3 regions of the Streptomyces sp. NPDC001890 genome follow, and region 2 is predicted to be linked to each of the others. Evidence: riboswitches for the same ligand, from Rfam matches in the RefSeq annotation. Region 2 holds a riboswitch; each other region holds the start of a gene.
What was found. Region 2 has a riboswitch for thiamine pyrophosphate ahead of thiC (phosphomethylpyrimidine synthase ThiC). Riboswitches for the same ligand answer to the same signal wherever they lie in the genome.

Region 1: linked by a shared signal. The riboswitch ahead of thiO (glycine oxidase ThiO) and the one ahead of thiC (phosphomethylpyrimidine synthase ThiC) in region 2 are both predicted to bind thiamine pyrophosphate.
Region 3: linked by a shared signal. The riboswitch ahead of ACFYY1_RS30665 (thiamine ABC transporter substrate binding subunit) and the one ahead of thiC (phosphomethylpyrimidine synthase ThiC) in region 2 are both predicted to bind thiamine pyrophosphate.

Annotation. Positions count from the first base shown of each region.
Region 1 covers NZ_JBIATE010000001.1:983,015-986,268, forward strand. Annotated here, with positions in the region: gene ACFYY1_RS04310 (thiazole synthase) at 1-531, opposite strand, end outside; gene thiS (sulfur carrier protein ThiS) at 534-770, opposite strand; gene thiO (glycine oxidase ThiO) at 767-1,972, opposite strand; TPP riboswitch at 1,970-2,082, opposite strand; gene ACFYY1_RS04325 (hypothetical protein) at 2,134-2,478, shown strand; gene ACFYY1_RS04330 (NAD(P)/FAD-dependent oxidoreductase) at 2,507-3,254, shown strand, end outside.
Region 2 covers NZ_JBIATE010000003.1:156,679-159,932, forward strand. Annotated here, with positions in the region: gene ACFYY1_RS12005 (YybH family protein) at 1-54, shown strand, start outside; gene thiC (phosphomethylpyrimidine synthase ThiC) at 121-1,908, opposite strand; TPP riboswitch at 1,901-2,034, opposite strand; gene ACFYY1_RS12015 (YibE/F family protein) at 2,066-3,254, shown strand, end outside.
Region 3 covers NZ_JBIATE010000017.1:42,552-45,805, reverse strand. Annotated here, with positions in the region: gene rlmN (23S rRNA (adenine(2503)-C(2))-methyltransferase RlmN) at 1-1,029, shown strand, start outside; TPP riboswitch at 1,071-1,187, shown strand; gene ACFYY1_RS30665 (thiamine ABC transporter substrate binding subunit) at 1,263-2,375, shown strand; gene ACFYY1_RS30660 (ABC transporter permease) at 2,492-3,254, shown strand, end outside.

The DNA.
Region 1 (3,254 bases), on a different contig from region 2:
GGCCTGCTCGACGATCAGCCGGAAGTTGTGCGGATTGCGGATGCCGAGCCCGGAGCCGATGGGGGAGCCGAGCGGCATCACCGCCGCGCACCCCACGTCCTGGAGCCGGCGCGCCAGCACCGGGTCGTCATTGGTGTACGGCAGCACGGTGAAGCCGTCGTCCACCAGGATCTCCGCGGCGTCCAGCAGCTCGATCGGATCGGGCAGCAGGGTCCGCTCGTCGGCCACCACCTCCAGCTTGATCCAGTCGGTGCCGAGCGCCTCGCGGGCCAGCCGGGCGGTCAGCACGGCCTCGCCCGCGGTGAAGCAGCCCGCCGTGTTGGGCAGCACGCGGATGGAGAGCCGCTCCAGGACGGAGAGCACCGAACCCTGCACGGTCGGATCGAGGCGGCGCATCGCGACGGTGGTCAGCTCGGTGCCGGAGGCGGTCAGGGAGCGCTCCAGCACGTCCAGGCTGGGCGCCCCGCCGGTCCCCATGATCAGCCGGGAGCCGAACGTGGTGTCGCCGAGGGCGAAGAGGTCGTCCGACATGATCAGCCTCCCTGGACCGCGGTCAGGACCTCGACGCGGTCACCGTCGAGCAGTGCGGTGGCGGACCACTGGCCGCGCGGTACGACGGTCTCGTTGACGGCGGCCGCGACGCCGGAGTGCGCGGTGGTGAGCGTGGCAACGAGCGCCGCCAGGGTGGTGCCCCCGGCGAGACGTCGGACCTCGCCGTTCACGGAGACGGAGAGGGTGGTCGCCCCGGGGAGCGGTGCGGGCTCGGTCATGCGGGCTGCTCCTGACGTACTGCGGGCTGATCCTGACGCACGGAGGCGGCGACGGAGGAGAAACGCTGCGGGGTGAAGGGGCGGGCCGGCTCGGGCGGCTCGCCGCCGGTGAGGAACTCCGCCATCACGTCACCGGTGACGGGGGTGAGCAGCACCCCGTTGCGGTGGTGGCCGGTGGCGAGGTGGAGGCCGGGCAGGGTGGTGGGGCCGAGCAGCGGGGCGTTGTCGGGGGAGGCGGGGCGCAGACCGGCCAGGGTCTCGGTGAGCGGCAGCTCGGTGATGCCGGGGACCAGCTCGTGGGCGTCGCGCAGCAGCTCGTAGACGCCGCCCGCGGTGACGGTGGTGTCCCAGCCCATTTCCTCGCTGGTGGCGCCGACGACCAGCTCGCCGTTCTCGCGCGGTACGAGATAGAGGTGGCCGCCCCGGACCACGGCCCGGACCGTGCGGCTCAGGAACGGCGCGTACCCGGCGGGCACGGTCAGCCGTACCACCTGGCCCTTCACCGGCCGGACCGGTGGCACCACCTCGTCCGGCAGCCCGGCCAGCCGCCCGCTGAGGCTGCCCGCGGCGAGCACGACCTGGTCGGCCGTCAGCTCCGTACCCCCGGCGAGCACCGCCCCGGCGGCCCGGTCGCCCACCACGTTCAGGCGCTCCACCCAGCCGCGGTGGAAGACCACCCCGGCCCGCTCGCAGGCGGTCAGCAGGGCGGCGGCCAGCCGGCGGGGATCGATCTGGTGGTCGCCGTCGACCCGCAGGCCGCCCCGGACGCCCGGCGCGAGCATCGGCTCCAGCCGGCGGCACTCACGGCCGGTGAGCCACTCCGATTCGAGGCCCGACCGCTGCTGGAGGGCGTGCAGCTCCCGCAGGTGGGCGCGGTCGTCGGAGTCCAGCGCGACGGCCAGGGTGCCGCAGGTCCGGAATCCGGTCTCCTGCCCGCTCGCCGCCTCCAGTTCGGCCACGAAGGCCGGATACCGGTCCGCCGAGGCGACGTTGAGGCCCAGCAGCAGCTGTTCGCCGTAGTGGAGTTCGGTGACGGCGGCCAGCATGCCGGCCGCCACCCTGGCGGCACCGCCACCCGGTTCGGGGTCGGCGAGCGCCGTGCGCAGTCCGCGCTGCGCGGCCCGCCAGGCCGTCACCAGGCCGATGATCCCGCCCCCGATGACCAGGACATCGGATCCGTTCCCGTTCCGAGAAGAACGCATGGGCTTCCAGCCCCTCCCTTCGCCGGCATGACCCGGATCAGGTTCGTACGGTCGGAGGCCGCCCAGCCTCCCTCTCAGCCCGGTGCGTCCGGGCTCCCGCGAGTGCTTTACGTTGGCCACCCTAAACCCCGTCCCGCCGGACCAGTAAGGGAGTGGCCACCGTGGCCCGTTCGCTCGACGGACTCGTCCTCGCTCCGGTCGCCGACCAGGCGCCCGGCCAGGTCGGCACCCGTACCCGCTTCACGTACCACGAGGAGGACGGCCGGATCTGGGCCGAGTACGCGGGCGGCGACGTGGTGCGCGGCCATCTCGTCGGCACCCGGGACGGCGACACCCTGGACTTCCGGTACGTCCAGCTGAAGCAGGACGGCACGACGGCCGGCGGCCACTGCGTCTCCACCGTCGTCGACCTCCCGGACGGCCGGGTCCGGCTGGAGGAACGGTGGGCGTGGGAATCGCAGGAAGGCAGCGGGACGAGCACGGTCGAGGAACTCGCCCTTTCCTGACGATCAGTCAGGTGTTTATGGTGTACGGGTGAGCGATCAGCAGCAGTCAGAGCGGCCGGACCGGCGGGCAGGGCACCGCGTGGTCGTCGTCGGCGCGGGCATGGCCGGGGTGCAGACCGCGGTGGCCCTGCGGGAACAGGGCTTCACCGGCCCCGTCACCCTGATCGGCGCCGAACCGCACCAGCCCTACGACCGGCCCCCGTTGTCCAAGGCGGTGCTGCTCGGCAAGGCCGAGGACTCCGCCTTCGACATCGACTTCGAGGCCCTGGACATCGATCTGCAACTGGGCCGCGAGGTCACCGGAGTACGGCCCGGCGCGCACGAACTGGACACCCCGACGGGGCCCGTTCCCTACGACAGCCTGGTCATCGCGACCGGTGCCGAACCGGTCGTCCTGCCCGGCACCGAGGGCGTTGTCGGCGTCCACCTGCTGCGCACCCTCGACGACGCGGCACGGCTGCGCCCGGTCCTCGACCAGCAGCACGGCGTCGTGGTCGTCGGCGCGGGCTGGATCGGTGCCGAGTTCGCCACCGCGGCCCGCGCCGCCGGCTGCGCCGTCACCGTCGTCGAGGCCGCCGACCGGCCCCTGGCGGGCGCGATGCCCGCGGAGGTCGCCGCCCCGATGGCCGCCTGGTACGCGGAGATCGGCGCCGAACTCCTCACCGGGGCCCGGGTCGAGCGCGTCGAGCCGGGCCGGGTGGTCCTCGCGGACGGCCGCACCGTCCCGGCCGGAGCGGTCGTCGTCGGAATCGGTGCCCGGCCCGCCACCGGCTGGC
Region 2 (3,254 bases):
CGCTACGTGATCGACAACCCGTTCGGGGTGGCAAGCCACCCCGAACCGGTCTGACAGCCGACTGCCACGGATAGCCGACCACTCCCCGGTGGCGCCGTCGGCCAGTCGCGTTTCCGCAGGTCAGTCGGCCATCGGTAGGTAGACCCGGTGGCCCGAGGCGGCGAACTCCTTGGACTTCTCCAGCATCCCGGCCTTGATCTCTTCCGGGGTGGCGTCCGCATCGCCGCCGAACTGCTCAGTGATGCTTCTGCTGATCTTCATCGAACAGAACTTCGGGCCGCACATCGAGCAGAAGTGCGCCGTCTTCGCCGGCTCGGCGGGCAGCGTCTCGTCGTGGAACTCCCGTGCGGTGTCCGGGTCGAGGGCCAGGTTGAACTGGTCCTCCCAGCGGAACTCGAACCGGGCGTCGGAGAGCGCGTCGTCCCAGTCCTGCGCCCCCGGGTGCCCCTTGGCGAGGTCCGCCGCGTGCGCCGCGATCTTGTAGGTGATGACGCCGGTCTTCACGTCGTCCCGGTTGGGCAGGCCGAGGTGCTCCTTCGGCGTGACGTAGCAGAGCATCGCCGTCCCCCACCACGCGATCATCGCCGCGCCGATGCCGGAGGTGATGTGGTCGTACGCCGGCGCGACGTCGGTGGTCAACGGGCCGAGAGTGTAGAACGGCGCCTCCTCGCAGATCTCCTGCTGGAGGTCGATGTTCTCCTTGATCTTGTGCATCGGGACATGCCCCGGCCCCTCGATCATGGTCTGGACGCCGAACCTCTTGGCGACCGCGTTCAGCTCGCCGAGCGTGCGCAGTTCGGCGAACTGCGCCTCGTCATTGGCGTCGGCGATCGAGCCGGGCCGCAGCCCGTCGCCCAGCGAGTACGTCACGTCGTAGGTCGCGAGGATCTCGCAGAGCTCCTCGAAGTGCTCGTACAGGAAAGACTCCTTGTGGTGCGCGAGGCACCACGCCGCCATGATCGAGCCGCCGCGCGAGACGATGCCGGTCTTGCGACGGGCGGTCAGCGGCACGTACGGCAGGCGCACGCCGGCGTGGACCGTCATGTAGTCGACGCCCTGCTCGGCCTGCTCGATGACGGTGTCCTTGTAGATCTCCCAGGTCAGTTCCTCCGCCCGGCCGTCGACCTTTTCGAGCGCCTGGTAGAGCGGGACAGTTCCGATCGGAACGGGTGAATTACGCAAAACCCACTCACGAGTGGTGTGAATGTTGCGGCCGGTGGACAGATCCATGACGGTATCGGCGCCCCAGCGCGTCGCCCACGTCATCTTTTCCACCTCCTCCTCGATGGAGGAAGTCACCGCGGAGTTGCCGATGTTGGCATTGACCTTCACCAGGAACCGCTTGCCGATGATCATCGGCTCGATCTCGGGGTGGTTGACGTTGGCCGGCAGCACGGCCCGGCCGGCCGCGATCTCCTCGCACACCACCTCGGGCTCGACGTTCTCCCGGATCGCCACGTACTCCATCTCCGGGGTGATCTCGCCCCGGCGGGCGTACGCGAGCTGGGTCACCGGCTGCCCGTCCCGGCTGCGGCGCGGCAGCCGCGGGCGGCCGGGGAAGACCGCGTCGAGGTTGCGCAGTCCGCCGCGCGGCGAGGTGTGCTTGAGCCCGTCGTCCTCGGGGCGGGCGGGACGGCCCGGGTACTCCTCGGTGTCGCCGCGGGCGATGATCCAGTTCTCCCGCAGCGGTGCGAGCCCGCGGCGGACATCGGTCTCGACGGTGGGATCGGTGTACGGACCCGACGTGTCGTACAGCGTCACGTCCTTGCCGTTGGTGAGGTGCACCTGACGGACCGGCACCCGGAGGTCCGGGCGCGAGCCCTGGACGTACCCCTTGTGCCAACCGATGGACTTCCCGGCCTCGTCGCTCTGGTTCGAGGCAGGCGTGCGTGCGTCCGATGTGGTCATGAGACCTACTCCCTACGCCGGCATTACCCGGTAACAGGTTCGGCGGTCGGCGCAGCCTGTCCCGTACGGACGTACGGAGATCAGCGCCCTCTCAGCCCGGTGCTCCGAGCTCCCGCGTGTGCAAAGGTTCCCCCACGCTAGCGCCCCGTCCGGCCCGATGAACAGTGGGCCCGTCTCTTCTTGCGATGATCGGCCGGTGACGTCCCCCCTTATCGACCTCGAAACGCAGGGCCATCAGCACGGTCACTCGCACAGCCATGGCCCCGCCGCACCCGTCTCCAGACATCTGCGCAAAGTCATCGCGGCCGTACTGATCCCGTTCGCCACCGCCGTCCTCGTCGGTCTGGTGGCGCTGTGGCCGGGTGGTGCGCCGTCGCACGAGCGGACCGGCGTCGGATTCGACCGGCAGACCCAGCAGGGAAAGGTGGTGAAGGTCGACATGGTGGACTGCAAGGAGGTGAACGCGGTCCAGACGCCCATCGACGGGGCCGTCACACCATCCCCGGGGAGCACGAGGGGGCTGTGCAAGAAGGCCACGATCGAGGTGACGACCGGTCATGACAAGGGCCGGACCTTCACCGAGATCGTCCAGCCCGACGCAACGCGTCAGCTGCGCGACGGTCAGGGCGTGGTCGTGGCGTACGCCCCCGACGCGCCCCGTGACCTGCAGTACTCGGTGACGGATGTGAACCGGAAGTTCCCGCTGACCCTGCTGGCCGGGATCTTCGCCCTGGCCGTGGTCGCGGTGGGCCGCATGCGCGGGGTGATGGCGCTGGTCGCGCTCGCCGTCTCGTTCGCCGTGCTGACCCTGTTCATCCTCCCGGCCATACTCCAGGGCTCCAATCCGCTGCTCGTCGCCGTGGTCGGGGCCAGCGCGATCATGCTGATCGCGCTCTACATGTGCCACGGCCTGAGCGCCCGCACCTCGGTGGCGGTGATCGGCACACTGATCTCGCTGCTGCTGATCGGACTGCTCGGATCGCTCTTCATCGGCTGGGCGAGCCTGACCGGCAACACCGACGACAACACCGGCCTCATCCATGGTCTGTACCCGCACATCGACATGAGCGGTCTGCTTCTGGCCGGTGTCATCATCGGTTCGCTCGGGGTCCTCGACGATGTGACCGTGACCCAGACGTCGGCGGTCTGGGAACTCCACCAGGCGAACCCGACGTTGGGTGTGCGGGGGCTCTACCGGGCAGGGATCAGGATCGGACGCGACCACATCGCCTCGGTCGTCAATACCCTGGTGCTCGCCTATGCGGGCGCCGCACTGCCGTTGCTGCTGCTGTTCTCCGTCGCGCAGAGCAGCGTGGGGACGGTGGCCAACAGCGAGCTGGTGGCGG
Region 3 (3,254 bases), on a different contig from region 2:
CCCGCCGAGCGCAAGGAAGCGGTCGCCGCGATCGGCGAGAAGCCGTTCCGCGCCCAGCAGCTCTCGCAGCACTACTTCGCGCGGTACGCGCACGACCCGGCGGAGTGGACCAACATCCCGGCCGCGTCGCGGGACAAGCTCGCCGAGGCGATGTTCCCCGACCTGATGTCGGTGGTCCGCCACATCAGCTGCGACGACGACACCACCCGCAAGACGCTGTGGAAACTGCACGACGGGACGCTCGTCGAGTCCGTCCTGATGCGCTACCCGGAGCGCGTCACGATGTGCATCTCCTCGCAGGCCGGATGCGGGATGAACTGTCCGTTCTGCGCCACCGGACAGGCCGGCCTCGACCGCAATCTGTCGACCGCCGAGATCGTCCACCAGATCGTGGACGGGATGCGGGCGCTGCGCGACGGCGAGGTCCCCGGCGGCCCGGCGCGGCTCTCCAACATCGTCTTCATGGGCATGGGCGAGCCGCTCGCCAACTACAACCGGGTGGTCGGCGCGATCCGTCGGCTCACCGACCCGGAGCCGGACGGGCTGGGGCTCTCGCAGCGCGGGATCACCGTCTCCACCGTGGGCCTGGTGCCCGCGATGCTCCGCTTCGCCGACGAGGGCTTCAAGTGCCGTCTCGCCGTCTCGCTGCACGCGCCGGACGACGAGCTGCGCGACACCCTCGTGCCCGTGAACACGCGCTGGAAGGTCGCCGAGGTGCTGGACGCCGCGTGGGAGTACGCGGAGAAGTCCGGCCGCCGCATCTCGATCGAGTACGCGCTGATCCGTGACATCAACGACCAGGCATGGCGCGGCGACCGGCTCGGCCGGCTCCTCAAGGGCAAGCGGGTCCACGTCAATCTGATCCCGCTGAACCCCACGCCCGGTTCCAAGTGGACCGCCTCGCGGCCCGAGGACGAGAAGGCGTTCGTCGAGGCGATCGCCGCCCATGGCGTGCCGGTCACCGTGCGGGACACCCGCGGCCAGGAGATCGACGGGGCCTGCGGTCAGCTGGCGGCGGCCGAGCGCTGAGGCCGATAAGGCCCGTGTAATCTGGGCCCGAAATCAACTTCATATTCCGACAGGGGAGCGCCACAGCGCTGAGAGTGCGGCACCGAGGACAGGTCGGCCGCAGACCCTCTGAACCTCGCCCGGGTCATTCCGGGTAGGAAGTTCGGTCATCAACTCATGCTGTTGCGCCCTGCCCGCTTTCCCGCGGGCAGGGCCGCGTCTCTTCCTGGCCAAAACCCAGGAGGAATACACCAATGACCACCACGCGCAGGACCAGGCAGCTCGCGGCTTCGGCCGTCGCCGCCGCGCTCGGCGTCACCGCACTCGCCGGGTGCGGGAGTTCCGACGACGCGTCCTCGGGTTCCAGCGGCACGAAGGGCTCGGGCTCCAAGACCGTGACCCTCGTCAGCCACGACTCCTTCAACGCCTCCGAGGAAGTGCTGAAGCAGTTCACCGAGGAGACCGGATACACCGTCAAGGTGCTGAAGAGCGGCGACGCGGGTGTCGCGCTCAACCAGGAGATCCTGACCAAGGGCTCCCCGCGCGGCGACGTGTTCTTCGGCGTCGACAACACGCTGCTCTCCCGCGCCCTCGACAGCGGGCTCTTCACGCCGTACGAGGCGAAGGGCATCGACCGGGTCGCGGCGGACACCCGGCTCGACGCCGACCGGCACCGGGTCACCCCGGTCGACACCGGCGACATCTGCGTCAACTACGACAAGAAGTACTTCGCCGACAAGAAGCTCGCGCCGCCGCGGTCCTTCGACGACCTGGCGAAGCCCGCGTACAAGGACCTGCTCGTCACCGAGAACGCCGGGACCTCCTCGCCCGGCCTCGGCTTCCTCCTCGGCACCGTCGCCACCTACGGCGAGAAGGGCTACCAGGACTACTGGAAGAAGCTGGAGCGCAACGGCGTCAAGGTCGTCGACGGCTGGGAGCAGGCGTACAACGAGGAGTTCTCCGGCTCCGCGGGCGGAAAGAAGGCCAAGGCGGACCGGCCGCTCGTCGTCTCGTACGCCTCCAGCCCGCCCGTCGAGGTGCTGTACGCGAAGCCGCAGCCGGCCGAGGCCCCGACCGGTGTCGCCACCGGGACCTGCTTCCGCCAGACCGAGTTCGCCGGCCTGCTGAAGGGGGCGAAGAACGAGGCGGGTGGCAAGGCCCTGCTGGACTTCCTGATCAGCAAGACGTTCCAGGAGGACATGCCGCTCAACATGTTCGTCAACCCGGTCGTCAAGGACGCGGCGCTGCCGGAGCTCTTCACGAAGTTCGGCGCGACGGTGGACAGCCCGACGACCGTGGCCCCGGACCAGATCGCCAAGAACCGTGAGCAGTGGGTCCAGTCGTGGTCCTCGCTCGTAGTGAAGTAGCGAAGAGTCCCGTACGCGGAACGGACGCGGGCGGGAGGACTTCCCGCCCGCGGTCCGCGCACGCGGATGCCGCTCGTGCGAAGGCCAGGCGCCAGAACGCGGTGCGGCTCGGCCTGATGGCCGTGCCCGTCGGGTTCTTCGCGCTGTTCTTCGCCTACCCGGTCGCGGCGATCGTCGGCCGGGGCCTGAAGGTGGACGGCGTCTGGCAGTTCGGCCGGATCGGCGAGGTGCTGACCCGGCCGGAGATCCGCGACGTCCTCTGGTTCACCACCTGGCAGGCGCTCGCTTCGACGGCGCTGACCCTGCTGATCGCGCTGCCCGGCGCCTATGTCTTCGCCCGCTTCGACTTCCCCGGCAAACAACTGCTGCGGGCGGTCGTCACGGTGCCGTTCGTCCTGCCGACCGTGGTCGTCGGGACGGCCTTCCTGGCGCTGCTGGGACGCGGCGGATTCCTCGACGAACTCTGGGGCGTACGGCTCGACACCACCGTCTGGGCGATTCTGCTCGCCCATGTCTTCTTCAACTACGCGGTGGTCGTGCGGACGGTGGGCGGGCTGTGGTCCCAGCTCGACCCCCGGCAGGAGGAGGCAGCCAGGGTGCTCGGCGCGGGACGGTTCGCCGCCTGGCGACGGGTCACCCTGCCGGCCCTGGCACCCGCCGTGGCCGCCGCCGCGCTGATGGTCTTCCTCTTCACCTTCACCTCCTTCGGGGTCGTGCAGATCCTCGGCGGCCCCGGTTACGCCACCCTCGAAGTGGAGATCTACCGGCAGACCGCGCAACTGCTCGCCCTGCCGACGGCCGCCGTGCTGACACTGGTGCAGTTCGCCGCGGTCGGTGCGATCCTCGCCGTGCACGCCTGGACCGTACGGCGCCGGGAGA